2 regions of the Streptomyces sp. NPDC097640 genome follow, and region 2 is predicted to be linked to the other one. Evidence: riboswitches for the same ligand, from Rfam matches in the RefSeq annotation. Region 2 holds a riboswitch; the other holds the start of a gene.
What was found. Region 2 has a riboswitch for thiamine pyrophosphate ahead of ABTY62_RS36940 (thiamine ABC transporter substrate-binding protein). Riboswitches for the same ligand answer to the same signal wherever they lie in the genome.
Positions count from the first base shown of each region.

Region 1: linked by a shared signal. The riboswitch ahead of thiO (glycine oxidase ThiO) and the one ahead of ABTY62_RS36940 (thiamine ABC transporter substrate-binding protein) in region 2 are both predicted to bind thiamine pyrophosphate.

Region 1 covers NZ_JBEOSB010000016.1:206,661-220,801, forward strand. Annotated here, with positions in the region: gene bfr (bacterioferritin) at 1-50, opposite strand, end outside; gene ABTY62_RS25520 (sulfite oxidase-like oxidoreductase) at 208-831, shown strand; gene ABTY62_RS25525 (DUF4396 domain-containing protein) at 880-1,425, opposite strand; gene ABTY62_RS25530 (deoxyribonuclease IV) at 1,504-2,382, opposite strand; gene pknB (Stk1 family PASTA domain-containing Ser/Thr kinase) at 2,686-4,635, opposite strand; gene ABTY62_RS25540 (SRPBCC domain-containing protein) at 5,196-5,648, opposite strand; gene ABTY62_RS25545 (thiazole synthase) at 5,675-6,508, opposite strand; gene thiS (sulfur carrier protein ThiS) at 6,540-6,740, opposite strand; gene thiO (glycine oxidase ThiO) at 6,749-8,008, opposite strand; TPP riboswitch at 8,006-8,119, opposite strand; gene ABTY62_RS25560 (NAD(P)/FAD-dependent oxidoreductase) at 8,332-9,510, shown strand; gene ABTY62_RS25565 (Rv2175c family DNA-binding protein) at 9,625-9,990, shown strand; gene thiE (thiamine phosphate synthase) at 10,169-10,831, shown strand; gene metF (methylenetetrahydrofolate reductase [NAD(P)H]) at 10,978-11,895, shown strand; gene ABTY62_RS25580 (hypothetical protein) at 11,935-12,894, shown strand; gene ABTY62_RS25585 (phytoene desaturase family protein) at 12,981-14,141, opposite strand, start outside.
Region 2 covers NZ_JBEOSB010000030.1:65,293-79,433, forward strand. Annotated here, with positions in the region: gene ABTY62_RS36880 (YraN family protein) at 1-78, shown strand, start outside; gene ABTY62_RS36885 (YifB family Mg chelatase-like AAA ATPase) at 78-1,703, shown strand; gene dprA (DNA-processing protein DprA) at 1,703-3,007, shown strand; gene whiG (RNA polymerase sigma factor WhiG) at 3,137-3,970, shown strand; gene ABTY62_RS36900 (TetR/AcrR family transcriptional regulator) at 4,046-4,603, shown strand; partial or broken gene ABTY62_RS47610 (peptidoglycan DD-metalloendopeptidase family protein) at 5,000-5,221, opposite strand; gene ABTY62_RS47615 (hypothetical protein) at 5,124-5,522, shown strand; gene rpsB (30S ribosomal protein S2) at 5,845-6,753, shown strand; gene tsf (translation elongation factor Ts) at 6,852-7,688, shown strand; gene pyrH (UMP kinase) at 7,858-8,640, shown strand; gene frr (ribosome recycling factor) at 8,745-9,302, shown strand; gene ABTY62_RS36930 (phosphatidate cytidylyltransferase) at 9,302-10,474, shown strand; gene rlmN (dual-specificity RNA methyltransferase RlmN) at 10,555-11,661, shown strand; TPP riboswitch at 11,725-11,829, shown strand; gene ABTY62_RS36940 (thiamine ABC transporter substrate-binding protein) at 11,824-12,906, shown strand; gene ABTY62_RS36945 (ABC transporter permease) at 13,005-14,141, shown strand, end outside.

The DNA.
Region 1 (14,141 bases), on a different contig from region 2:
CCGGTCAGCTGCTCGTTGAGAAACTCGAGGACCTCGGGGTCGCCCTGCATCGAAGGGGCTCCTTCCAATCCGAACGGGGACGGCCGGTTGTGCGCATCGTCGCACCGCCCATCCGGAGCGTCCAGTAAGTGCACGCTTAGTACGAGTTGCCCGGATAGCTACCGCCCTGGTCACGACCACCCCCGAAGGTCTGACACCATGGAGCCCATGGGTCAGTCGGAAAGCCGCGAGGGGGAGCTCGGATCGCTGCCTCCGGGGCAGCGGCTGCAACGCGGTTGGCCGGTTACGCACTATGGGCCGGTGCCCAAGTTCAAGCCGGACCGCTGGGAGTTCCGGGTCTTCGGCGCCACGGCCGACGGGGAAAAGCACGCCTGGACGCATGACGAGTTCTCGGCGCTTCCGTACTCCACCGTCATGGCCGATCTGCACTGCGTGACGAAATTCAGCATGCTGGGCGCGGAATGGGGCGGCGTGACGGCGCGCCGGATCGCGGAACTCGCGCCGCCCGCTCCCGGGGTCACGCATGTGATGGTGTGGGCGGAGTACGGCTTCAGCTCGAATCTGCGGCTCTCGGATTTCACCGCGGAGAAGACCATCTTCGCCACGCACAAGGACGGCGAACTGCTCACCGCCGAGCACGGTTTTCCGGTCCGGCTGGTCGTTCCCCATCTCTACGCCTGGAAGGGGCCCAAATGGGTCCGGGGTGTGGAGTACATGACCGCCGACCGCCGCGGCTTCTGGGAGGAGCGCGGCTACCACAACATCGGCGACCCGTGGAGCGAGCAGCGCTACTCCTACCAGGAGCAGCCGGGGGACGGCCCGGAGCTCTAGGGGTCGGCCCGGAGCTCCAGGCGTCGGCGGTCGGCGGTGCCGGCGGCGTCAGTGGTACTGGTGCACCACGGCGTGGCCCTTGCCGCGGCCGATCATCCACCGGTTGACGGGGGTGGTCACGGCGAAGGCGACCACGAAGGACAGCGCCAGGCTGAGCCAGAACAGTGCGTCGGCCAGCGTTGCGTCCATCGCCCCCGGGAAGACCAGGATGGTCGCGTTGTCGGCGAGCTCCATCACGGCGATCGAGACGGTGTCCGCGGCGAGCGCGACCCGAAGGGCGGCCCGCAGGTCCAGCCCGGCGCGCAGGACGCCGCGGATGGTGAGCGAGTAGCCGAAGACGAAGGCGAGCACGATCGCCAGGACCATGGTCGGGACGTTGTGCCAGCCGAGCGCGGTGCCGATGGCCATGCCCAGGACCTCGCCGATGGCGCAGCCGGTGAGGCAGTGCAGCGTGGCCTGCATGGCCATGGCCCAGCTCGCCGGGGCGTGACCGCTGTGGCCGCCGTGACCTGCGTGGCCGCCGTGATCTGCGTCGCCGGCGTGTTCGCTGTGGTCGGCGTGGCCGTCATGGGTGGCGTGGCCGTGGTGCTCCATCGGATCCCCCCGGAGGGTAGTGGCGTGTCCGTCGCCTGGCGGAAACACCATACCCCCCTGGGGTATTCCCGGGTCCTGTCAGCCGTCGCGGAGCCTCTTGAGCCGCGCCACGTCCGCCGCGTGCCCCTCCTTGCCGCCCGGGGTCTCGATCACCAGCGGCACCCCCTTGGTCGCCGGATGCCGGAACAGCTCCCGGAACGGATCGGCGCCGATATGGCCCGCGCCGATGTTCTCGTGCCGGTCCTTGTGGGCCCCGGCGACGTCCTTGGAGTCATTGGCGTGGATCAGTTTCAGCCGCTCCTTGCCCGTGACCGAGACCAGCTCGTCCAGCGTCTTCTTCATCCCGCCCGGGGCTGCCAGATCATGACCGGCGGCGAAGACATGGCAGGTGTCCAGGCAGACCCCCAGCTTCGGATGGCGGTCCAGCGCGTCGAAGTACGGTCCGAGATCCTCGACCAGCGAACACAGCGAGGAGCCCTGTCCGGCGGTCGGCTCGAGCAGCAGCCAGGGGTCGTCGTCGTGGAGCTCGTCGAGCAGGGGCAGCATCCGTTCCCGTACCTGGGCGAGCGCCTTGGGCCGCGCCCGGCCGCCGGTGGCCGAGCCCGTGTGCACCACGACGCCCGGCGCGCCGATGGCGCGGCCCCGCCGCAGCGAGTGGCGCAGCGAATCGACCGACCGCTCGGCCGTCTCGGCCGTGTGCGAGCCGAAGTTGATCAGGTAGGGGGCGTGCACATACGCCTGGATGGACTGGTCGGCACACGCCGCACGGAACTTCTCGTCCTGCGCCGCCACCCCGCGCGGGGTCGCCCAGCCGCGCGGATTGGCGACGAAGACCTGGACGACCTCGGCGCCGATGTCGCGGGTGTACGGCAGGCCGATGGTGGCCAGGCCGCCAGCCACCCGGATATGGCCGCCGACCGGATTGCGGTCGCGGGCGCGCTTCTTGGACGTACTCACGAGCCCAGAGTGCCAGCCCCGGCCCGGCCCCCGTGCGCCGGGCCCGGGCCGCCGACCCGGAGGGGCCGGCGCCCAGCCCTGTCCGGCGGATCTTGACGCCTGCGGCGGCCACGCTGCGGAGCAGCAAATCGACGCGGCGCCCCCACCCCGCCCCTTCCCTCAACCGAGGCTCTGCCCCAGACCCTGAGGTCCAGGGGCGAGGCCCTTGCCGCGCGGCGGAGCCCCGCGCGGCGGAGCCGCACATCGGCAGGGGCTCGACACTGAGGGAAGGGGCGGGGTGGGGAAAGATCCGCCGGACACCCCCTAGAGGACTCCCTTGACCTTGATCGTGATCGTGCTGCCCTTGGGCGCCTCGTCCCCGCCGTCCACCGACTGGTCGGTGACCGTGTCGCCGGGGAACAGCAGCGGCTTGTCCACGTCGACCTCGAAGCCCGCCGCCTCCAGGGCCGCCGTGGCGTCGTCCACGGACTCGCCCGTGACGTCCGGCACCTCGATCATCTCCTGGCCCTTGGACAGGGTCAGGGTGATGGTGTCGCCCTTGGCACCCTTGGTGTCCCCGTCCGAGGAGGACTGCTCCGCGACCGAGCCCGCGTCCTCGTCCGAGAACACCCGCTCCTCCGCGATCTTCACCTTGAAGCCCGCGTCCTCGAGGTCGGACCGGGCGTCGTCCTCGTCCTCGCCGACCACATCGGGGATCTCGATCTCGGGGCCCCTGCTGACCACGATCCCCACGGTGGTGTTCGGCCGGCGAGTGGTGCCGGCCTTCGGGTCGGTGCTGAGCACCGAGCCCTGCGGCGTCTCGGAGCTGAAGGTCTTGGTCACCTCGCCGATGGACAGATTCGCGTCCGAGATCTGCTGCTTCGCCTCCGTGAGCGGCATGCCCACGACATTGGGGACCTGGGTGCGCGGCGGCCCGTCGGAGATGTGGATCGTCACCGTGCCGGTGTTGCGAATCTGCTTGCCGCCGCCCGGGTCGGTCTTGATGACCTTGCCCTTGTCCACGACATCGCTGAACTCCCGGGTGACCTTCACCTCGAGCCCGGCGTCCTTCAGCTTCTTCCGGGCGTCCGCCTCGGACTTGCCCAGCACATAGGGCACCTTGGTGAACTGGCCGGAATTGATGTACCAGACGCCCACCCCGATGCCGAGCGCGAGCAGCACACCGACGACGATCGTCACGATCCCGCGGCGCGGCAGCCGGCCGCGGCCGGCGGACTGCCGGGGACGACCGGTCTGCGGTGGCTCCGGCGGGAGCTCCAGCCTGCTGGTGAGATTGAGCTGCTGATCATCGGCGGGCACCGGCCCCCCGATGCCGCCGACGGGGCGCGGGATCACGCTCGTACGGTCCTCGGAGCCGTCGTGCGCGTCCGCCCTGGCCTGCGGGGGTACGGCGTCGAGCTGCTCCTCGGTCAGCGCGGCCCGCGCGGCCCGCGCGAGGCCGAGCAGCTCGACCGCGTCGGCGGGGCGCTGGGCGACCTCGCGCGCGGTGGCCTTGGCGACCAGGCCGTCCAGCTCGGGCGCGACCCCGGGCGCGGTCGCCGACGGCGCGGGCACGTCCTCGTTGAGGTGCTGGAAGAGGACCTGCGCCGGGGTGGTGCCGGTGTGCGGCTTGGCGCCGGTCAGCATCTCGTAGAGCACCACGCCGCAGGCGTAGACATCGCTGCGGGTGTCGGCCGTGCCGTGCTCGATCTGCTCGGGCGCGAGATAGGACACGGTGCCCAGCACGGTGCCGGTGGAGGCGCTGGTGTTGGAATCCACGGCCCGGACCAGCCCGAAGTCGGCGACCTTCACCCGGCCGTCGTCGCCGATCAGCACGTTCTCCGGCTTCATGTCGCGGTGGACGAACCCCGCGCGGTGCGCCGCCCCGAGCGCGGCCAGCACCGGCTCCAGGATGTCCAGCGCGGCCCGCGGCTGAAGCGCCCCGCGCTCGCGCAGCACATCGCGCAGCGTGCACCCGGCGACGTACTCCATCGCGAGATAGACGTGGGAGCCGTCGGTGCCCTGGTCGAAGACGCCGACCACATTGGGGTGGGCGAGCCTGGCCACGGACTTCGCCTCGCGGATGAAGCGCTCGACGAAGGCGTCGTCGGTGGCGAGCGACTGATGCATCACCTTCAGGGCCAGCACCCGGTCGAGCCGGGTGTCGACGGCCCGGTAGACCGTCGCCATGCCGCCCACCGCGATGCGCGCGTCGACGCGGTAGCGGCCGTCGAGCAGCTGTCCGACCAGGGGGTCATGCAGGGTCGTATCCACGAGAGAGGAGTCTACGAGCCCGATCCGACACGCCAGGACACCAGCGCGGCCCGGCCGCGGGACTGGTGCCGAACGGTGACACCGGGCGCCGCGGGGGTGCGGCTTTCGCCGCGTCTGGCCTTGCCACGAAGGCGTGTTCCGGCGGATCTCCCGCCGGCCCGGCCCTCGGACCCCGCCGGCGGGCCCCGGTGGCGAGCGAGTCGGTCGCGGCGGAGCCACGCGCCGCCCGTTCCGCCCCAGGGGCTCCTGGACCTCGGCGGGGGCCCCGGTCGCGTGAGCGGATCGCGGCGGAGCTTTATGCGCCGCCTGTTCCGCTCCACGGGCTCCTGGACCCCGGCGGCGGGCCCGGGGCGGCCCGGCTCTTGTGCTGTGAGGCGCGCCCCGCGGGCGGCGCCGTAGGCCGCGGCGGCACGGCTCGGCTCCGCACCACGGCCCCACCCCGGCCCGTGGGGCCACACCTGAGGCCCGGGGGCTGGGGCGGGAGCCCCAGTTGTGGGAAGGGGCGGGTGGGGGAGCTGTGCCGCCGCAGCCCACGACGGCGCGCGGTCGCCGGACAGGGCCTAGTTGTGCGACGCCGCGGCCAGCGCGGCCAGTTCCTCCAGCGCGGTGGTCCAGGTCGCCGCCGCGTACTCCGCGTGCTTGGCCTTCGCGGCGTCCGGGACCGCGAGTGCCCGGATGCCGCTCTCGGCCAGGCGGAGCCGGGTGCCGGGGCCCTCGGGGGAGAGGGCGAACTCCACCAGGGTCGAGTCGCCCGGTGCCGCGCCCAGGGGCTGGTCCGGCTCGCTCGCCAGCCGGAAGCGGAACAGCGCGTCCGGCACCGCCCGCTCCACCCGGCCGTGGAACTCGCCCTGCTCGTCCCAGCGGAAGCGGAGCGTCCCGCCGGAGCGCGGGTCGATCTCGCAGCCCCCGAACGCGTACCAGGCGCGGATGTGCTCCGGGGTCGTCAGCACCCGCCATACGCGGTCGACGGGCGCGGGGATGTACACCTCGCGCTCGATCCGGTCGGCCACCATGTCACCCACGCTAGCCGCTCACCGGCCTACCCGAAGGCCGGGCGCTCCGGGTCGAACGCGGCGAGCCCCTCGGCGGGTGAGGACGCGTGGGCGAAGTGGCGGCGCGGGATGCGGCCGGCCCGGTGGGCCAGCCGTCCGGCCCGGACCGCGTGCCGCATGGCCTCGGCCATCAGGACGGGTTCCTGCGCCCGGGTGACGGCGGACGCCAGCATCACCGCCGCGCAGCCCAGCTCCATGGCGAGCGCCGCGTCCGAGGCGGTGCCCGCGCCCGCGTCCAGGATCACCGGGACCGTGGCGCGCTCGACGATCAGCTGGAAGTTGTGCGGGTTGCGGATGCCGAGACCGGAGCCGATGGGGGAGCCCAGCGGCATGATCGCGGCACAGCCCACCTCCTCCAGCCTGCGGGCCAGCACCGGGTCGTCGTTGGTGTACGGCAGGACGGTGAAGCCGTCGTCCACCAGCGTCTCGGCGGCGTCCAGCAGCTCGACCGGGTCGGGGAGCAGGGTGCGCTCATCGGCCACCACCTCCAGCTTCACCCAGTCGGTGCCGAGGGCTTCCCGCGCGAGCCGGGCGGTCAGCACCGCCTCCCCGGCCGTGAAACACCCGGCGGTGTTGGGCAGCACGCGGATGCCGTGCCGGTCGAGCACCGACAGGACCGAGCCCTGCACGGTGGGGTCCAGACGGCGCATGGCGACGGTGGTGAGCTGCGTGCCGGAGGCCAGCAGCGAGCGCTCCAGGATCTCCAGGCTGGGCGCCCCGCCGGTGCCCATGATCAGACGGGAGGAGAAGGCGGTCCCCGCGATGGTGAGCGGGTCCGGCGCCGGGGCGGGGTGGGCGGCGGCGTACGTGGTGTCGTCCATGGTCTCGTGCATGGTTTCGGCCATCCGGGGTTCAGCCTCCTTGGACCGCGGTGAGGACCTCGACCCGGTCCCCGTCGCCGAGCGGGGTGGCGGGCCACTGGCCGCGCGGGACGACCTGTTCGTTGACGGCCGCGGCGACCCCCGAGCGCGCCCGGGTCAGCTCCGCGACCAGCAGGTCGAGGGTCGTGCCGCCGGGGAGCTCGCGGGGCTCGCCGTTCACGGAGACGGTCATGGAGGCGCTCATGCGGGCTGCTCCTGCGGTACGGGTGGGGTGGGGTGGGCGGCGGGGAAGCGCCGCGGGGAGAACGGCCGGGCCTCGTCCGGGAGCTCACCGCGCGTCAGCACCTCGGCCATGACATCGCCCGTGACGGGGGTGAGGAGAACGCCGTTGCGGTAGTGGCCGGTGGCCACGGACAGCCCGGGCAGCGCGCTCGGGCCCAGCAGCGGCGCGTTGTCGGGGGAGCCGGGGCGCAGCCCGGCGCAGGTCTCGACGAGCGGCAGCTCGGTGAGGCCGGGCACCAGCTCATGGGCGTCGCGCAGCAGTTCGTAGACGCCGCCCGCGGTGACCGTGGTGTCCCAGCCGAGCTCTTCCGAGGTGGCGCCGACGACCAGCTCGCCGTTCTCGCGCGGCACCAGATAGACATGCCCGCCGCGCACCTCGGCCCGTACGGTCCTGGACAGGAACGGCGCGTACGCGGGCGGCACGCGCAGCCGCAGCACCTGGCCCTTGACCGGGCGCACGGGGGGCAGCACGTCCTCGGGGACGCCCGCGAGCCGCCCGCTGAGGCTGCCCGCGGCCAGCACGGTCCGCTCGGCCGCCAGCCGTGTGCCGTCGGCGAGTTCGGCGCCGGTCGCGCGGTCCGCCGCGAGCGTCAGCCGCTCCGCGCGGGACCGGTGGAAGGCCACCCCGGCGCGCTCGCACGCCGTCAGCAGCGCCGCCGCCAGGCGCCGCGGGTCGACCTGGTGGTCGCCGTCCACCCGCAGGCCCCCGCGCACGCCCGGCGCGAGCATCGGCTCCAGGCGGCGGCATTCGCGCCCCGTCAGCCACTGCGACTCCAGCCCGAGCCGCCGCTGGAAGTCATGGAGTTCGCGGAGCTGGGCGCGGTCGTCGGGGTCGAAGGCCACGGCGAGCGTGCCGCAGGCGCGATAGCCGACGTCCTGGCCGCTCGCCTCCTCCAGCTCGGCCACGAAGTCCGGATAGCGGCGCGCGGAGGCCAGGTTGAGCGCGAGCAGCGTCTGCTCGCCGTAGTGGAGCTCGGTGACGGCCGCGAGCATCCCCGCCGCGACCTGCGCCGCGCCGCCGCCGGGCGCCGGGTCGGCGACGGCGGTGCGCAGGCCCCGCAGGGCCGCCCGCCACGCGGTGACCAGGCCGATGACGCCGCCTCCGATGACCAGCGCGTCGTACGACCCGTCCGGCCGCGTACCTGAGGATGGCCGCGTGCCTGAGGATGGCCGCGTACCCGAGGATGTGCGTGACGGCGTACGTGATGATGCGTGCATGGGCGTGACGCCCCTCCCTTCGCCGGCATGACCCGGATCAGGTTCGTACGGTCGGAGGCCGCTTCAGCCTCCCTCTCAGCCCGGTGCGTCCGGGCTCCCGCGAGAGCTTCGTCCCGCCACCCTAGTACGAGGCCGGAACCGCCCGGAAGGGCGAGTCCCCGGCCACGGGGTGTGCCAGTGCCCGCTGTGCCGGAGATCTCGTCCGTCGGTTCTCCGGTCGGCACCGCACACCGTCTTAGAGTGATCGTGTGAGCGATGAGACGACGACGAAGTCGGCATCCCCGGAGGGCAACGGCCGGCAGGTGGTGATCGTCGGCGCGGGAATGGCCGGAGTCCAGACCGCCGTCGCGCTGCGCGACCAGGGCTGGACCGGCTCCATCCTGCTGCTCGGCGCCGAGGCGCACCAGCCGTACGACCGGCCGCCGCTGTCCAAGGCCGTGCTGCTCGGCAAGGCCGAGGGCTCCGCCTTCGACGTGGACTTCGAGGCGCTCGGCGTCGAGTTGCGGCTCGGCGTGTCCGTCACGGGCCTGGACACCGGCGCGCGGCGGCTGGAGACCGAGTCGGGGCCGGTGCCGTACGACGTCCTGGTGATCGCCACCGGCGCCGAGCCGATCACCCTGCCCGGCTCCGAGGGCGTGCCGGGGGTGCATCTGCTGCGCACGCTCGACGACGCGGAGCGGCTGCGCCCGGTGCTCGCCGGGCAGCGCGAGATCGTGGTGGTCGGGGCGGGCTGGATCGGCGCGGAGTTCGCCACGGCGGCGCGCGAGGCGGGCTGCGCCGTGACCGTGGTGGAGGCCGCCGACCGCCCGCTGGCGAGCGCCCTCCCCGCCGAGGTCGCCGCCCCCATGGCCGGCTGGTACGCCGACTACGGCGTCGAGCTGATCACCGGCGCGGCGGTGGCCGCCGTGGACGAGCGGGGGCTGCTGCTCGGCGACGGCACCCGGCTGCCGGCCGACGCGGTGGTCGTCGGCATCGGGGCGCGGCCCGCCACGGGCTGGCTGGCCGGCTCGGGCGTCGAGCTGGCCGCGGACCGGTCCGTCGTCGCCGACGAACAGCTGCGCACCACCGTGCCGGACGTCTACGCCGTCGGGGACTGCGCGTCGTTCCCCTCCGCCCGCTACGGCGAGCGGCTGCTGGTGCACCACTGGGACAACGCCCTCCAGGGGCCGCGCACCGTCGCCACCAATGTGGTCGGCAGCGGGACCGCGCACTTCACCGGTTCGGTCTACGACCCGGTGCCGTACTTCTGGTCCGAGCAGTTCGGCCGCTTCGTGCAGTACGCGGGCCACCACGCCGCCGCCGACGAACTCGTCTGGCGCGGCGACCCGGCGGGCGCGGCCTGGTCGGTGTGCTGGCTGCGCGAGGGGGCGCTGGTCGCCCTGCTGGCGGTCGGCCGTCCGCGCGATCTGGCCCAGGGCCGCAAGCTGATCGAACAGGGCTCCCGGCTGGACCGCGCCCGCGCCGTGGACCCGTCGGTGCCGCTGAAGTCGGCGGTCCTGTGACCCTCGCCGCGCCCCGGCGGCGCCCCCGGCCGCGGGCCGGCGGACGGCGGCCGGGCCGAGGCTGTACCGGGTGCCCGACTACCCACTGTCAGTCCCAGATGGCAGGCTTGTCCCGTGACCGAGATTGACGCAAAGATCGATGCTCTCGTCCCCGCCTGGCTCACCCTCCCCGACGTCGCCGAACGGCTGGGCGTCGAGGTGACGCGCGTGCGGCAGCTGGTCAAGGAGGGTCAGCTGATCGCGGTGCGCCGTGGCGAGAACCGGGTGCTTCAAGTGCCCGCCGAGTTCATCGGTGACGAAAAGGTCGTCAAGGGCCTGGTGGGCACCCTGACACTGCTGAAGGACGACGGCTTCAGCGACGAGGAGATGCTGGAGTGGCTCTTCACCCCGGACCCGAGCCTCCCCGGCACCCCGGCCCAGGCCCTGCGCGAGAACCGCGGCACCGAGGTGAAGCGCCGCGCCCAGGCGCTCGCCGTATGAGCCGAAGCCACGGCCGACCCGCCGCACCCATCCGCACCGTTCGCACCATCCGTACCGTCCCTACCGTCTGAATCACCACCCGCACCGTCTGAATCACCACCCGCCGAATCACCACCCGCGGCGTACGGGCCGGCCGCTCCGGCCCGTACGCCGCCGACCCTGGGGGAAAGCCGTCCCGATGGCCACCGCCGCCACCACCGCCCGTCGGCAGCTCGCCGACGCCCGGCTCTATCTGTGCACCGACGCGCGCCGGCGCCAGGGCGATCTGCCGGAGTTCCTGGACGCCGTGCTGGGATCGGGGGTGGACATCGTCCAACTGCGCGACAAGGGCATGGAGGCCCGCGAGGAGCTGGACCACCTCGCGGTGTTCGCCGACGCCTGCCGCCGCCACGGCAGGCTGCTGGCGGTCAACGACCGGGCGGACGTCGCCCATGCCATCGGCTCCGATGTGCTGCATCTGGGCCAGGGCGATCTGCCGGTCCCGGCGGCGCGCGCGATCCTCGGCGAGGATGTGCTGATCGGGCGGTCCACTCACGCGCCGGCCGAGGCGGAGGCCGCGGCCGCCGAGCCCGGCGTCGACTACTTCTGCACCGGGCCCTGCTGGCCCACCCCCACCAAGCCGGGGCGGTCCGCCCCCGGGCTGTCGCTGGTGCGCCACACCGCCGCCCTGAAGCCCGCGCGGCCCTGGTTCGCCATCGGCGGCATCGACGCCTCGAATCTGGACGAGGTGCTGGAGGCGGGGGCCCGGCGGGTCGTCGTGGTGCGGGCGATCACCGAGGCCGACGACCCCGGCGCGGCCGCCGCCGAGCTGGCCAAGCGGGTGCGCGCCCACGGCCTGTGAGCGCCGCCGCTGCGGGGTGCCGCTGCGGGGTGCCTCGGCCCGCCCGTCGGCGGCAGGGTGTCCGCAGTGCGGACCAGGACCCGGCGAAAAGGGCATAACGTCACGGTCCACTGGGCGTGCGCCCCTGCGCTGGCTAACCTTCCCGTATGGCCCTTGGTACAGCTTCCACCAGGACGGATCGCGCACGGACGGTGCGTGATCTGCTCGCGTCAGGCGAGCAGTCGTACTCCTTCGAGTTCTTCGCCCCGAAGACGGAGAAGGGCGAGCAGACACTGTGGAACGCCATCCGTCGGCTCGAAGCCGTCTCTCCGACCTTCGTCTCCGTGACCTACGGCGCGGGCGGCTCCTCCCGTGAGGGGACCGTGCGCGTCACCGAGCGCATCGCGACCGACACCACGCTCACCCCGGTCGCCCACCTCACCGCCGTCAACCACTCCCGCGCCGAGCTCCGCAACGTCATCGGACAGTACGCGGACGCCGGGATCCGCAACATGCTGGCGCTGCGCGGCGATCCGCCCGGCGACCCGATGGGCGAGTGGGTCCGCAACACCGACGGTGTCACCTACGCCGCCGAACTGGTCCAGCTGATCAAGGAATCGGGGGACTTCTGTGTCGGCGTCGCGGCCTTCCCCGAGATGCACCCCCGCTCCACGGACTGGGACACCGACATCCGCCACTTCGTGGACAAGTGCCGCGCGGGCGCCGACTTCGCGATCACCCAGATGTTCTTCTACGCGGAGGACTATCTGCGGCTGCGTGACCGGGTCGCCGCAGCGGGCTGTACGACGCCGATCATCCCTGAGATCATGCCCGTCACGAACGTGCGGCAGATCGAACGGTTCGCGCAGCTGAGCAACGCCGCCTTCCCGCCGGACCTCGCGGAGCGGATCCTGGCGGTGAAGGACGACGCGGCGGCTGTACGCTCGATCGGAATCGACTACGCCACGGAGTTGTGCGCGCGGTTGATGGCCGAGGAGATTCCCGGACTTCACTTCATTACGCTGAACCACTCCCCGGCGACACTGGAGATCTACGAGAATCTGGGACTGCATCAGCGGTCCTGAAGACGGCAGCCGACGGGCGGCCGCACGAGAGGGGCGGGCATGGGCTGGACGGTCCTCTACATCGCGTTTGGCGTCGTCGCGCTGTGGCTGCTGGGAGAGGTGCTGCTGCAATACAAGGCGCGGCTGCGCTGGCGGCTCCTCGCCTTCACCGGCTTCCTCGGGGTGGTGGTCGGCGTACTCATCCCGTCCGTGCTGGTGATCGGCGCGGGCGCGATCACCTTCGCGATCGGCCAGACGTACGTCACGCTGTCCTTCCGGCGCGGCTTCGCCGCCGGGTGGGCGCTGCGCGGGGTGCCGGGCCTGAGCCGCGGCGATGACGACGACGACAGGGATGTCCCGCCCGCGATGGATGCCGAGCCGACGCTCCAGGTCTCCGACCTGGAGGCGGTCCCGGTGGCCGAGCAGGAGCCGCCCGCGTACCGGCCGGAGCCGCTGCCCGACGACACGGGCGAGTACGGCGTCTACGGCGGCTCCGCCACGCAGGCCGCCGCGCAGGCGGCGCCGGGCGCCGCCGGGGCCGGTGGCGGCTACGGCGGTTATGAGAGCTACGGCGGCTACGGCACCCAGGACGGCCAGGACTACGCCGCGGCCCAGGGCCACAGCAACGGCCAGGACGTCTACGCGGACGCCGGGCAGTACGGGTACGACGCCGGGGCGTACGCGGGCTACACCGACCCGTACGCCGGCTCCCAGCAGCAGGGGTACGAGCAGCAGCAGGGCGGTCAGCAGTACGCCGACCAGCACCAGCAGTACGCCGGGCAGTACACCGCCTACGGGCAGGACCAGTACGGCGGCGGGGGCCACGGCGACCACTACGCAGCGGAGCCCTCGTACGGCGGGCAGCAGCAGTACGCCCCCGACGCGGGGATGCAGCCCGGCGGGGGGTGGGTCCCCCAGCAGCGCGATGGCGACACGGGACTCCCGCAGGACCAGCCGCCGTACCCGTACCAGCAGCAGGACTACAACAACGGCGGCTACGACGAGCGGTACCGCTACTGACGGCTGACGGCTGACGGCTCTTGACGGGGCGGTGCGGGGCTTCCCGCGCCGCCCCCGTCGCGTCACTGCCCCGTCGCGTCACCCCGTCACTGCGAGCCGCGCCACTCCGCGCCGTCGACGATCAGCCCGGCCACCATCGCGCCGGACATCCCCGCATGGGCCAGCCCGCCGCCCGGATGCGCCCAGCCGCCCGCCAGATACAGGCCCGGCATCCGGGTCAGATTCGCGGGCCGCAGAAAGCGGCCCTCCGCGCCGGCCAGGGCGGGCCCGGGCACCGCGCCGCCCGTGGCGCCGGTGTCCGCGGCGGTGTCGGCGGGGGTGCGCACCTCGCGCCACAGCAGCCGGTCGCGCAGCCCCGGTATGGCCGCCTCCGCGGCCGCCACGAGCCGCTCCGCGTCCTCCTCGGCCGCCGTGCCGTCCATCCAGTCCACCGGGCCGTGCGGGGCGACGGTGGCGGTGAGCGTGACGGCCTCGTGGTCCTCGTCGGGGCGGGTCGTGGGGTCGTCCGGGCGCAGCACGGTCACCGTGGGGTGGGGGCAGGGCTCGCGCAGCCCGTCCTGGTCGTCACCCGCCGCGCCGAAGACGGCGGCCAGCTCCGCGGCGCGATCCGGGGCGTGGACCACGGTGCGGTGTGCCGTGCCCTGGGGGCGGGCGCCGCGCAGCGCGACGAGGACGGTGAGCCGCCCCGCCGCCCCGCCCGGTTCGCTGCCCGGCCCGCCGCCGGGCCGTACATCGCCCTCGCGCCACGGCTCGGCCCCGCCCAGCAGCGCGGGCAGCAGCGCCGGGTCGACGGCGGCCACCACCGCGTCCGCCTCCGCCACCGAGCCGTCCGCCAGCTCCACGCCCGCCGCGCGGCCGTCCTTCTCGAGGATGCCGACGACCTCGGCATCGAAGCTGAACCGCACCCTCCGCGCCCGGCAGCGCTCGTACAGCGCGTCGGCCAGCGCCCGCATCCCGCCGCGCACGTACCAGCTGCCGAAGGTCTGCTCCAGATAGGGCAGCACCGCGGCGGCGGCCGGAGCGGTGCGCGGGTCCAGGCTGTGCGCGACGGCGTGGCTCTCCAACAGGGCGACGGCCCTGGGGTCCTTCAGCTCGCGGCGCGCCACGTCGGCGAGGGTGGCCGGCTGCCCGCCGTCCCGCCGCAGCCACCCGGAGATCCCGCGGCGGACCGGCGCCGGATACGGGTCGCGGCCCAGGGTCCGCCAGTCCGCGCGCAGCGGCTCCTCCAGCAGCGGTCTGCGGGTGGC
Region 2 (14,141 bases):
GTGCGGATCGACCTGGTCGGTGTGGTGCTGCCCGACCGCGGCGCGCCGGTGGTCGAGCATGTGCGGGGGGTGGCCTGATGGGGTTTGCCCGCACCTGCTCGGTCGCGCTGGTCGGAGTCGAGGGCGTGGTGGTCGAGGTCCAGGCCGACCTGGAGCCCGGCGTCGCCACGTTCACGCTGGTCGGGCTGCCCGACAAGAGCCTGGTCGAGAGCCGGGACCGGGTCCGGGCGGCCGTGGTGAACTCCGGCGTCGACTGGCCGCAGAAGAAGCTCACGGTGGGGCTCAGCCCGGCGTCCGTCCCCAAGGGCGGCAGCGGCTTCGACCTGGCGGTGGCCTGCGCGGTGCTCGGCGCCGCCGAGCGTCTCGACCCACGGGCCATCGCCGATCTGATGATGATCGGCGAGCTCGGCCTGGACGGGCGGGTCCGCCCGGTGCGCGGGGTGCTGCCCGCGGTGCTCGCGGCCGCCGAGGCCGGATACCGGCAGGTGGTCGTCCCGGAGCAGACCGCGGCCGAGGCGTCCCTGGTGCCGGATGTCTCGGTGCTCGGCGTGCGGACCCTGCGCCAGCTGATCGCCGTGTTGACGGACGAACCGGTGCCCGAAGAGGAGGAGCTGTCCGAGGAGGGCCGCCCCGACCCGATGCTCGCCGGGCTGAGTGTGGCGGGCGCGGGCCTGGGCGTCGGCGTGGTGGCCGGCGCCGGGGCGGCCGCCGACCGCCGCCCCGACCTGGCCGAGGTCGCCGGGCAGCGGGCCGCCCGCAAGGCCCTGGAGATCTCCGCGGCCGGGAGCCACCATCTGTTTCTGGCCGGTCCGCCCGGCGCGGGCAAGACCATGCTCGCCGAGCGGCTCCCCGGGCTGCTGCCCCCGCTCACCCGGCGCGAGTCCCTGGAGGTGACCGCCGTGCACTCGGTGGCCGGGATCCTCCCGCCCGGACAGCCCCTGGTGGCCGCCCCGCCGTACTGCGCGCCGCACCACTCGGCCACCATGGCGGCCCTGGTCGGCGGGGGAAACGGGCTGCCGAGGCCGGGCGCGGTCTCGCTCGCGCACCGGGGCGTGCTCTTTTTGGACGAGGCGCCCGAATTCAGCGCCCGGGTGCTGGACGCGCTGCGGCAGCCCCTGGAGTCGGGCCATGTGGTGGTGGCCCGCTCGGGCGGCATGGTGCGCATGCCCGCGCGCTTTCTGCTGCTGCTGGCCGCCAACCCGTGCCCCTGTGGGCGCCACTCGTACGCCGGCGACGGCTGCGACTGCTCGCCCGCGATGGTCCGCCGCTATCAGGCGCGGCTCTCCGGGCCACTGCTGGACCGGGTGGATCTGCGGGTGCGGGTCGAGGCGATCAGCCGGGCCGAGCTCACCGGGGCGCCGGTGGCCGGGGAGAGCAGCGCGACCGTCGCCGCCCGGGTGCGCGAGGCGCGGGAGCGCGCCGCCGCGCGCTACGCCGACACCCCCTGGCACACCAATAGCGAGGTTCCGGGCCATGAGCTGCGCACCCGCTGGTATGCGCGGGCCGGGGCGCTTCGCGAGGCCGAGCGCGACATGGAGCGCGGGCTGCTCACCGCCCGCGGCCTCGACCGTGTGCTGCGGGTCGCCTGGACCGTCGCGGACCTGGCGGGCCACGACCGGCCGGAGGCCGAGGACGTGGCGCAGGCGCTCCAGCTGCGCACCGGCGTCAGCCGTGGCGTCCCGGCCGGGGCGGCGGGGTTCTGATGACCAACCCCCTGAAGGGCGCCGAGGGCGCCGAGGGCGCCGGACCGGCGCCCGGCCGCGACCGCGCCGAGGCCGAAGCCGGGCCCGAGTCCGAGTCCCGCGCCGAGGCCGGGGCCGGGGGCGTGTCGGAGGAGGAGCGCCTGGCGCGGGCGGCGCTCACCCGGCTGGTGGAGCCCGGGGACGAGGCGGTGGGGCGCTGGCTGCGCGAGCTGGGGCCGGTGGCGCTGCGGCGGGCGCTGTGCGGGGCCGGAAAGCCGCCGCCAGGGGCGAGCGAGCAGCGCGTCGCCGGGTGCCGGCTGCGGGCCGAGGGCCTCGATCCGGCCGCCGACCTGGCCGCCGTGGCCGCGCGCGGCGGGCGGTTCGTATGCCCCGGCGACCTGGAGTGGCCCGGTCAGCTCGATGACCTGGGAGACGCCCGCCCGGTCGGGCTCTGGGTGCGCGGCCGGCCGTCGCTGCGGATATGGGCGCTGCGCTCCGTCGCCGTGGTGGGCGCCCGGGCATGCAGCGACTACGGCGCGCATGTCGCGGCGACCCTGGGTGCCGGGCTCGCCGAGCGTGGCTGGGTGGTGGTCTCCGGCGCGGCCCATGGCGTGGACGGCGCGGTGCACCGCGGGGCGCTGGCCGCCGCCGGGGCGACCGTGGCCGTGCTCGCCTCCGGCGTGGATGTCCCGTACCCCCGGGGCCACGCCGAGTTGATCGAGCGCATCGCGGAACAGGGGCTGGTGCTCGCGGAGTTGCCGCCCGGCGCGCATCCGACCCGCAGCCGCTTCGTGCTCCGCAACCGGGTCATCGCCGCGCTCACCCGCGGCACGGTCGTCGTCGAGGCGCAGTACCGCAGCGGGTCCCTGGTCACCGCGCGCCGGGCGGTGAAGCTCGGCCGCCACACCATGGGCGTGCCGGGCCCGGTCACCAGCGGGCTCTCCGCGGGCGTGCATGAACTGCTGCGCGGGGAGGCCGTTCTGGTCACCGACGCCGACGAAGTGGCCGAGCTGATCGGCGGCATCGGGGAGCTCGCCCCCGCCCGGCGGGGGCCGCTGGTGGAGCGGGACCTGCTCGATCCCGTGACGGCTCGCGTGCTGGAAGCGTTGTCGGCACAGGGCGGCAGCGACGGGCGCGAGGTCGCCCGGGAGTCCGGGACGAGCTGCGAGGAGGCGTTGAGCCGCCTGTATGAGCTGCTCGCCCTGGGTTTCGTCGAACGTCATGGCGACCGTTGGGAGTTGGCCCCGCCGACCGGCCGGAACGACGGCACACGGCGAGGCGGTCCTCAGATTTGGGGCAATCGGGTGAAAGGGTTGAGGCGATGACCGTATCCGCGCACCGTCGAGCCGACCCCCTTCGCATACCGCGATGGCTCAGTCACGCTACGCTCACTAGGTTTCCGGCGGAAGCGCACGTCCTCACCCACGTCATGGCAGAACGGCACAAGGCGACGAATGCCCCAGCACATCTCCGGGTCTGACCGCGCGGCGCCGGCCCCTGCCCGCGGCGCGGTGCGTCCCGCCGCCCCGTCATCGCTCGACGAGCTGTGGCGGTCCTACAAGTCCACGGGCGACGGTCGGCTGCGGGAGCAGCTGATCCTCCACTACTCGCCGCTGGTGAAGTATGTGGCGGGCCGGGTCAGCGTCGGGCTCCCGTCCAATGTCGAGCAGGCCGACTTCGTCTCCTCGGGCGTCTTCGGACTCATCGACGCCATCGAGAAGTTCGAACCCGAGCGGGCCATCAAGTTCGAGACCTACGCGATCACCCGGATCCGTGGCGCGATGATTGACGAGCTGCGGGCGCTGGACTGGATCCCGCGCTCGGTGCGGCAGAAGGCCAGGGCGGTCGAGCGGGCGTACGCCACGCTGGAGGCGGCGCTGCGCCGCACCCCCTCCGAGGCCGAGGTGGCCGCCGAGATGGACATCGGCCTCGAGGAACTGCACGGGGTCTTCAGCCAGTTGTCGCTGGCCAATGTGGTCGCCCTCGAAGAGCTGCTGCATGTCAGCGGGGAGGGCGGTGAGCGGCTCAGCCTCATGGACACCCTGGAGGACACCGCCGCCGACAACCCCGTGGAGGTGGCCGAGGACCGCGAGCTGCGCCGGCTGCTCGCCCGCGCCATCAACACGCTCCCCGAGCGGGAGAAGACCGTGGTCACCCTCTACTACTACGAGGGGCTCACCCTGGCCGAGATCGGGCAGGTCCTCGGGGTCACCGAGAGCCGGGTCAGCCAGATCCACACCAAATCCGTGCTCCAGCTGAGGGCCAAGCTCGCCGAGGTCGGGCGCTGAATCGTCCCGCCTCTATCGCTCCCACCACGGCGCCTTCCGTAAAGTGGGAACGTGCCCAGGATTCGAGCGGCCTCCGTGGCCGAGCACCGGACGATGCAGCGCGGCGCCCTGTTGGACGCCGCCCGCACCCTGCTGTCCGAGGGCGGTACGGAAGCCTTGACCTTCCCCGCCCTCGCCGAGCGCACGGGCCTCGCGCGGTCCTCCGTCTATGAGTACTTCCGCTCCCGCGCGGCCGTGGTCGAGGAGCTGTGCGCGGTGGACTTCCCGGTCTGGGCCGCCGAGGTCGAGGCGGCCATGGAGCGCGCCGACTCGCCCGAGGCGAAGATCGAGGCCTATGTGCGACAGCAGCTGGCGCTGGTCGGCGACCGCCGCCACCGGGCGGTCGTGGCGATCTCGGCCGGGGAGCTGGACGCGGGCGCCCGCGAGAAGATCCGGGCCGCGCACGGCGGGCTGATCGCCATGGTCGTCCAGGCTCTCGGCGAGCTCGGCCATGAGCAGCCGCGGCTGACCGCGGTGCTGCTGCAAGGCGTCGTGGACGCCGCGGTCCGCCGGATCGAGCTGGGCGCCGCCGAGGACCCCGGGCAGGTCACGGAGGCCGCCGTCGCCATGGCCCTGCGCGGGGTGTGCCCCTGACGGACACCACCCGGCCCGCGCCGGGCGCCGCGCGGCGCGCGCCTGCGCCGCGCGGCGCAGGCGCGCACCGGCCCAGGCCGCCGCGGCGGCCAGCGCGGCGGACGGGGCCAGCTCCCTGGGACCGGGCGAGCGGTGGAAGGGGCCCGCGGCCCCCGCGGTCCGGGCGAGGGGCGCGCGGTCGCCGGCCGTGCGCGGCGCGGCGGTGACGCCCGCTCGTTCCCGAGGTCCGGATCCCTCCGGCGATCCCGCCCCGCCCGGCGCTCCCTCCGGTACTCCGATGACCGGCAGCAGCCGCGAGGGGCCGTGGCCGCGCATCGACGGGTCGAGCAGGGACAGCGGGTCCAGATAGCGGTCCCCGCGGCGCAGCCCCCAGTGCAGACAGCCGGACGGGCAGTGGAAGGGGCCCGCTCCCAGGACGCCCACCACCTGTCCGGCCCGCACCCGCTCGCCCTCGGTCACCACCGCCCGCACCGGCTCGTATGTCGTGCGCAGCGGCGGGCGGCCGGTGCCCGGCAGCTCGATGGCGAGCACCCCGCGCCCCGCGACCGGCCCTGCGAAGGACACCCGGCCCGCGGCCACCGCCCGCACCGGCCGGCCGGTGCGGGCCGCCAGATCCACCCCGCGGTGGCCCGCCGCCCAGGGAGCGGGCGGCGGCTCCCAGCCCCGCAGCACCGTCGGTCTGCCCGCGCCCGCCTCGGACTCCACCGGCCAGACCCGCCCGTCACGGCCCGGCGCGGCCCCGGCGGACGCCCCAGCCGGCGCCCCGGCCCCGGCAGGCCCCGCCGCCGTCGCCGCGGGCCAGGGCAGCAGCAGCGCGATCAGGCCGGACAGGACCACGAACAGCGAGGTCAGCCGCGAGGTCGGCGGGGGCGGACAGGGGACTGGGGCTGCGGTGTGCGGTCGCATGGGAACACGGTGACGCGGTCGCCCGATTCGTGTGGATCATGGACACGATCTGGGGACTACTCACGGGTTGTGGATATCGCCGTCACCCGGCACCGCACGGGTCCCGTACACTTCTTGTGGCGATCCGGGTCACCGGATCGACTTCGCACGCCCCGCCACCGGCACTCCGATCGGCATCGATCCACGCATCGGTCCCCTCGGACAGCACGGCGGCCGCGTCCCTCGGTCCTCGGTCGAGCCCTCCGCAAGGGCGCCGCCCGTGGCAGACGCGCCGGGGCGTCAGGCGCGGCGGCCGCCCGGCCGCCGTGGAACCGAGCACTTCAAGGAGTACGGCCATGGCCGTCGTCACGATGCGGGAGCTGCTGGAGAGCGGCGTCCACTTCGGGCACCAGACCCGCCGCTGGAACCCGAAGATGAAGCGTTTCATCTTCACCGAGCGCAACGGCATCTACATCATTGACCTGCTCCAGTCGCTGTCGTACATCGACCGCGCCTACGAGTTCGTCAAGGAGACCGTCGCCCACGGCGGTTCCATCATGTTCGTCGGCACGAAGAAGCAGGCGCAGGAGGCGATCGCCGAGCAGGCGACCCGCGTCGGCATGCCGTACGTCAACCAGCGCTGGCTGGGCGGCATGCTCACCAACTTCTCGACCGTCTACAAGCGCCTTCAGCGCCTCAAGGAGCTCGAGCAGATCGACTTCGAGGATGTGGCCGCCTCCGGCCTCACCAAGAAGGAGCTCCTGGTCCTCTCGCGCGAGAAGGCCAAGCTGGAGAAGACCCTCGGCGGTATCCGCGAGATGCAGAAGGTGCCGAGCGCCGTCTGGATCGTCGACACCAAGAAGGAGCACATCGCCGTCGGCGAGGCGCGCAAGCTCCGCATCCCGGTCGTCGCGATCCTCGACACCAACTGCGACCCGGACGAGGTCGACTACAAGATCCCGGGCAACGACGACGCGATCCGCTCGGTCACCCTGCTCACCCGCGTGATCGCCGACGCGGTCGCCGAGGGCCTCATCGCCCGTTCCGGTGTCGCCACCGGTGACCAGAAGGCCGACAAGGCCGCCGGTGAGCCGCTCGCCGAGTGGGAGCGCGACCTGCTCGAGGGTGAGAAGAAGGCCGACGAGCCCGAGGCGGCCAAGCCCGCCGAGGCCGAGCAGCCGGCCGAGGCTCAGGCTGAGCAGCCCGCCGAGGCGCCGGCCGAGCAGCCCGCCGAGGCCCCGGCCGCGGACGCCGAGCAGGCCTGATCACTCGGACCACGTGTGACGGCGGGGGAGGGTGCCTGGGCACCACCCCCGCCGTTCCCCCGTAGAGCTTTCGACTTTCGAGAAGAGATTCACAGATCATGGCGAACTTCACCGCCGCTGACGTCAAGAAGCTCCGTGAGCTCACCGGCGCCGGCATGATGGACTGCAAGAAGGCGCTGGACGAGGCCGACGGCAGCGTCGACAAGGCCGTCGAGGTCCTGCGCGTCAAGGGCCAGAAGGGCGTGGCCAAGCGCGAGGGCCGCAGTGCCGAGAACGGCGCCGTCGTCTCCCTCATCGCGGACGACAACTCCTCCGGTGTGCTGGTCGAGCTGAAGTGCGAGACCGACTTCGTCGCCAAGGGCGACAAGTTCATCGCCGCCGCCAACGCCATCGCCGCCCACGTCGCCAAGACCTCCCCGGCCGACCTGGAGGCCCTGCTCGCCTCCGAGATCGAGCCCGGCAAGACCGTCCAGGCGTACGTCGACGAGGCCAACGCGACGCTCGGCGAGAAGATCGTCCTGGACCGCTTCGCGCAGCTCTCCGGCGGTTACGTCGCCGCGTACATGCACCGCACCATGCCGGACCTGCCGCCGCAGGTCGGCGTGCTGGTGGAGCTGGACAAGGAAGACGCCACGGTCGCCAAGGACATCGCGCAGCACATCGCCGCGTTCGCGCCGAAGTTCCTGAGCCGTGACGAGATCTCGGCCGAGGCCGTCGAGAACGAGCGCCGCGTGGCCGAGGCCACCGCCCGCGAGGAGGGCAAGCCCGAGGCCGCCCTGCCGAAGATCGTCGAGGGTCGCGTCACCGGCTTCTTCAAGGAGAACGTCCTGGTGGACCAGCCGTTCGCCAAGGACAACAAGAAGACCGTCCAGAAGATCCTGGACGAGGCCGGTGTCACGCTCAAGGGCTTCGCGCGCTTCCGCGTAGGCGTCTGAGCGTCGGCGTCCGAGCCGAGCAGCGAATGACCGGCGACCCCGATAGGGTCGTAGGCAGCCAACCGTCAACCGGTCGGCCGCAGATGTGACGAGGAGGCCATTGCCGCAGAGGTCGAACAAGGACCCGTCCGGCAGTGGCCTTCTTCGTATGTGCACGAGGAGATCTCCAATGAATCAGGGCGCGGGCGCCGGACAGGCCGCCGACGAGAAGAACGCTCAGGGCAGGGTCAAACGCCGTCGGTTCCTGCTGAAGCTCTCCGGCGAGGCGTTCGCCGGGGGCGGGGGACTCGGGGTCGACCCGGACGTCGTGCACGCCATCGCCCGCGAGGTCGCCGCGGTCGTCCGGGACGGCGCGGAGATCGCCATCGTCATCGGTGGCGGCAACTTCTTCCGCGGCGCCGAACTCCAGCAGCGGGGCATGGACCGGGCCCGCTCGGACTACATGGGCATGCTCGGCACGGTCATGAACTGCCTCGCCCTCCAGGACTTCCTGGAGAAGGAGGGCATCGACTCCCGCGTCCAGACCGCCATCACCATGGGCCAGGTCGCGGAGCCGTACATTCCGCTGCGCGCGGTGCGCCATCTGGAGAAGGGGCGCGTGGTCATCTTCGGCGCGGGCATGGGCATGCCGTACTTCTCCACGGACACCACCGCGGCCCAGCGCGCCCTGGAGATCCACGCCGAGGCCCTGCTCATGGGTAAGAACGGGGTGGACGGGGTGTACGACTCCGACCCCGCCCGGAACCCGGACGCGGTGAAGTTCGACGCCCTGGAGTACGGCGAGGTGATCACCCGCGACCTCAAGGTCGCCGACGCCACCGCCATCACGCTCTGCCGCGACAACAAACTGCCGATCCTCGTCTTCGAGCTTCTCGCCGAAGGAAACATCGCGCGTGCGGTGAAGGGTGAGAAGATCGGCACGCTCGTGAGCGACCAGGGCTCCCGGGCCTGACGGCTCATACGGGGGATGGACAACGGCCTGCCGGTCGGACACCGTGCAGGAGAAGACGCACGCAGGGGCGAGGCTCTGCTTACTGATAACACCAGGAGCAAGTGGTGATCGAAGAGATCCTCCTCGAGGCCGAGGAGAAGATGGAGAAGGCCGTTGTGGTCGCCAAGGAGGACTTCGCCGCGATCCGCACCGGGCGTGCGCACCCGGCGATGTTCAACAAGATCGTGGCGGACTACTACGGGGCGATGACGCCGATCAACCAGCTGGCGTCGTTCTCGGTGCCAGAGCCGCGCATGGCCGTGGTGACACCGTTCGACAAGAGCGCGCTGCGCAACATCGAGCAGGCGATCCGCGACTCCGATCTGGGCGTCAACCCGAGCAATGACGGCAACATCATCCGAGTGGTGTTCCCCGAGCTCACCGAGCAGCGCCGCAAGGAGTTCATCAAGGTCGCCAAGGGCAAGGGGGAGGACGCGAAGATCTCGATCCGCAGCGTCCGCCGCAAGGCCAAGGAGTCCATCGACAAGCTCATCAAGGACGGCGAGGTCGGCGAGGACGAGGGCCGCCGCGCCGAGAAGGAGCTCGACGACACCACCGCGAAGTATGTCGCGCAGGTGGACGAGCTGCTCAAGCACAAGGAAGCCGAGCTCCTCGAGGTCTGATGAACGACTCATCCTGGGGGGCTCCGCCGAGCCCCCGCCTCTGGGGACCGGCCGACCAGGGGCCCTCTCCCTCGCCTCGCGGCGAGGTGCGCCCGGTCCCGGCGGGTCCCGCGCACGACGTGGGCGAGGCGGCGCAGACTCGGCCCATGCCCACCGTGCCCCACGCAGGCGGAGACCCTCGGGATGCCGCCGACCGTGATCGGGGGGCCGCTCGGCTGAGCGGTCCCCTGTTCCGCGACGACCGGGAGCCGGAGCGCGGGCCGCGGCCCCCCGCCGCGCCCCCGCCCACGCCCCCGGACGGCCCCGGCACCCCGCCGTCGGACGCCGCCCAGCCCGGCGGCACGGGGAGCGCCAAGAAGAGCGCGGGCCGCAATCTGCCCGCCGCGATAGGGGTGGGCGTCGGCCTCGGCGTACTGGTCGTCGCCTCGCTGTTCATCTACAAGCCGGTGTTCGTCGGCGTCCTGGCGGTCGCGGTGGTCATCGGCCTGTGGGAGCTGACCTCGCGGCTGGCCGAGCGCAAGGACATCCGCGTCCCGCTGGTGCCGCTCGCCGTGGGCGGCGTCGCCATGGTGGTCGCCGGTTATGTGCGCGGCGCGGAGGGCGCGTGGGTGGCCGTGTCGCTGACCGCCCTGGCCGTGCTCGTATGGCGGATGACCGAGCCGCCCGAGAACTACCTCAGGGACGTCACCGCCGGCGTCTTCGCGGCCTTCTACGTCCCGTTCCTGGCCACCTTCGTCGCCCTCATGCTCGCGGCCGACGACGGGCCGCGGCGGGTGCTGGTCTTCCTGCTGCTGACCGTGGTCAGCGACACCGGCGCGTACGCGGTCGGCTGGCGCTTCGGCCGCCACAAGCTCGCACCGCGCATCAGCCCCGGCAAGACCCGCGAGGGACTGCTCGGCGCGATCGCCTTCGCGATGGTCGCGGGCGCGCTGTCCATGCAGTACCTGATCAAGGGCGGCGCGTGGTGGCAGGGGCTGCTGCTCGGGCTCGCCGTCGCGGTCAGCGCGACCCTCGGCGACCTCGGCGAGTCCATGATCAAGCGTGACCTGGGCATCAAGGACATGGGCAAGCTGCTGCCGGGGCACGGCGGGATCATGGACCGGCTGGACTCCCTGCTGCCCACCGCCCCCGTGGTCTGGCTGCTGATGGTGATCTTCGTGGGCGGCGGCTGACCGGCCCGTCACCCCGTCCGTACGGCCTCGCACCACGTGTGGCGCGAGGCCGTACGCACGTCTGCGACACTGGTGAGACCATGCCCAAGCCCGGAGAACTCACCTTTGTCGCGCCGCGCGGAGCCAAGAGGCCCCCGCGGCATCTCGCCGACCTCACGCCCGCCGAGCGCCGCGAGGCCGTCGCCGCCCTCGGCGAGAAGCCCTTCCGCGCCGGCCAGGTTTCGCGCCACTACTTCGCCCGCTACACCCACGACCCGGCCCAGTGGACCGACATCCCGGCCGCCGCGCGCGAGAAGCTGGCGGCCGAACTGCTGCCGGACCTGATGAGCGTGGTGCGCCACATCAGCTGTGACGACGACACCACCCGCAAGACCTTGTGGCGGCTCTTCGACGGCACGCTCGTGGAGTCCGTGCTGATGCGCTACCCGGACCGGGTCACCATGTGCATCAGCTCCCAGGCGGGCTGCGGCATGAACTGCCCCTTCTGCGCCACCGGCCAGGCGGGCCTGGACCGCAATCTGTCCACCGCCGAGATCGTGCACCAGATCGTCGACGGGATGCGGGCGCTGCGGGACGGGGAGATCCCGGGCGGGCCCGCGCGGCTGTCCAACATCGTCTTCATGGGCATGGGCGAGCCGCTCGCCAACTACAACCGCGTCGTCGGCGCCATCCGCAGGCTGACCGACCCGGAGCCGGACGGCCTCGGGCTGTCCCAGCGCGGCATCACCGTCTCGACCGTGGGGCTGGTCCCGGCGATGCTGCGCTTCGCCGACGAGGGCTTCAAGTGCCGTCTCGCGGTGTCGCTGCACGCGCCCGACGACGAGCTGCGCGACACCCTCGTCCCGGTCAACACCCGCTGGAAGGTCCGCGAGGTCCTGGACGCGGCGTGGGAGTACGCGGAGAAGTCGGGCCGCCGCGTCTCCATCGAGTACGCCCTGATCAGGGACATCAACGACCAGGCATGGCGGGCCGACCTGCTGGGCCGGCTGCTCAAGGGCCGCCGGGTGCACGTCAACCTGATCCCGCTCAACCCCACGCCAGGCTCCAAGTGGACCGCGTCCCGGCCCGAGGACGAGAAGGCGTTCGTGGCCGCCCTGGAGGCACACGGCGTGCCCGTGACCGTGCGGGACACCCGGGGGCAGGAGATCGACGGGGCGTGCGGACAGCTGGCGGCGGCCGAGCGCTGAGGCGCTGCTGATACGGTGCCCTGGCATCACCGCGTGCACACACGCGGCATCTCGTACAAGTGAACATTCCGACAGGGGAGCGCGAACAGCGCTGAGAGTGCGGCTCGGCCGCAGACCCTCGGACCTGATCCGGGTCATACCGGCGTAGGGAGTCAGCCTCATATGAACCGCCGTCTTCGGCATGCCGTCGTCGCCGCCCTCTTCGGCTCGCTCGGCCTCACCACCCTCGTCGCCTGCGGCGAGGACTCCTCCGGCTCCTCCGGCGGCTCCGGCTCCAAGACCGTGACGCTGGTCTCGCACGACTCGTTCGCCGCGTCGAAGGCCGTGCTCAAGGAGTTCACCCGGCAGACCGGCTACAAGGTGCGGGTGCAGGCCGGCGGCGACGCGGGGGCGGCGGTCAACCAGGCGATCCTGTCCAAGTCGCACCCTCAGGGCGACGTCTTCTTCGGCGTCGACAACACCCTGCTCTCCCGCGCGCTCGACAACGACCTGTTCACCCCCTACCGGGCCAAGGGCCTGGACAAGGTCCCGGCCGCCCTCCAGCTCGACCAGGCCTCGCACCGCGTCACCCCGGTCGACTTCGGCGACATCTGCGTCAACTACGACCGCAAGTACTTCGCCGACAAGAAGCTGGCCCCGCCGAAGACCCTCGACGACCTGACCAAGCCCGCGTACAAGAACCTCCTGGTCACCGAGAACGCGGCCACCTCCTCTCCCGGGCTCGCCTTCCTGCTGGGCACCGCCGCCCGGTACGGCGACGACGGCTGGCAGGACTACTGGAAGAAGCTCAGGGCCAACGGCGTCGAGGTCGTCGACGGCTGGGAGCAGGCGTACTACGACCGGTTCTCCGGCTCGGCGGGCGGCGCCAAGGGCGACCGGCCGCTGGTCGTCTCGTACGCCTCCAGCCCGCCCGCCGAGGTCGTCGACGCCAAGCCGCGTCCCGCGCAGGCACCTACAGGGGTCGCGACGGGAACCTGCTTCCGCCAGGTGGAATTCGCGGGCCTGCTGAAGGGCGCGTCCAACACCAAGGGCGGCAAGGCACTGCTGGACTTCCTGCTGAGCAAGACGTTCCAGGAGGACGTGCCGCTCAACATGTACGTGAACCCGGCCCGTGAGGACGCCAAGCTGCCCGAGCTGTTCACGCAGTACGGCGCGAAGATCGCCGACTCGGCCACCCTGGCCCCGCAGAAGATCGCCAAGAACCGTGACCAGTGGGTCAAGGCATGGTCCTCGCTCGTCCTGTAAAGCGGCCCGAGCCTCCCGCCAAGACACCGGGGGAGCCCGGCGCGCGCCCCGGGCCGCGGCGCTCGAACCTCCGCGGGACGGCGCTGCGGCTGGCTCTGATGGCCGTGCCCGCCGCGTTCTTCGCGCTGTTCTTCATCTACCCGGTGGCCGCCATCGTCGCCCGCGGGCTGCGCGTCGACGGCCAGTGGCGACTGGGCCGGTTCGGCGAGGTGCTCACCGATCCGGCGGTCCTGGACATCCTGTGGTTCACCGGCTGGCAGGCGGCCGCCTCCACCGCACTGACGCTGGCGGTCGCGCTGCCCGGCGCGTATGTCTTCGCCCGCTTCGCCTTCCCCGGCAAGCGGCTGCTGCGCGCCGTGGTGACCGTCCCCTTCGTGCTGCCGACCGTCGTCGCGGGCTCCGCGTTCCTGGCCCTGCTCGGCCAGGGCGGGCTGCTGGACAGCCTGTGGGGGGTGCGCCTGGACACCACCGTCTGGGCGATCCTCCTCGCGCATGTCTTCTTCAACTACGCGGTGGTGGTACGGACCGTCGGCGGGCTGTGGGCGCAGCTCGACCCGCGCCAGGAGGAGGCCGCGCGGGTGCTCGGCGCGAGCCGCCTGGCGGCGTGGCGGCGGGTGACACTGCCCGCGCTGGCGCCCGCCGTGGCGGCCGCCGCCCTGATGGTCTTCCTGTTCACCTTCACCTCCTTCGGCGTCGTCCAGATCCTCGGCGGCCCCCGGTACGCCACCTTGGAGGTCGCGATCTACCGGGAGACCGCCCAGCTGCTCGACCTGCCGACGGCCGCCGTGCTGACCCTGGTCCAGTTCGCGGCGGTGGCCGCCGTCCTGGCCCTGCACGCGTGGACCGTACGGCGCCGCGAGGGCGCACTGAAGCTGGTCGACCCCGAACAGACCGCGCGCCGCCCCCAGGGCGCGGCCCAATGGGCGCTGCTGTGGGGCGTGCTCGCCGTCGTGGCGCTGCTGATCCTGCTGCCGCTCGGAGTCCTGGTCGAGCGGTCCCTGGACGCCCCCGGCGGCTACGGACTCGACTACTACCGCGCACTCCAGTCCGCGGCGGACAGCGGCGGGACGTTTTTCGTCGCCCCTATGGACGCCGTCTGGAACTCCCTGCGCTACGCCGCCGTGGCGACCGTCTTCGCGGTCGTGGTGGGCGGTTTGGCGGCGGCCGCGCTGACCATCCCGAGTGAGCCAAAGGGCGCGCCGGTGTCGAAAGCGACGAGACCAAGCGAGCGAGGA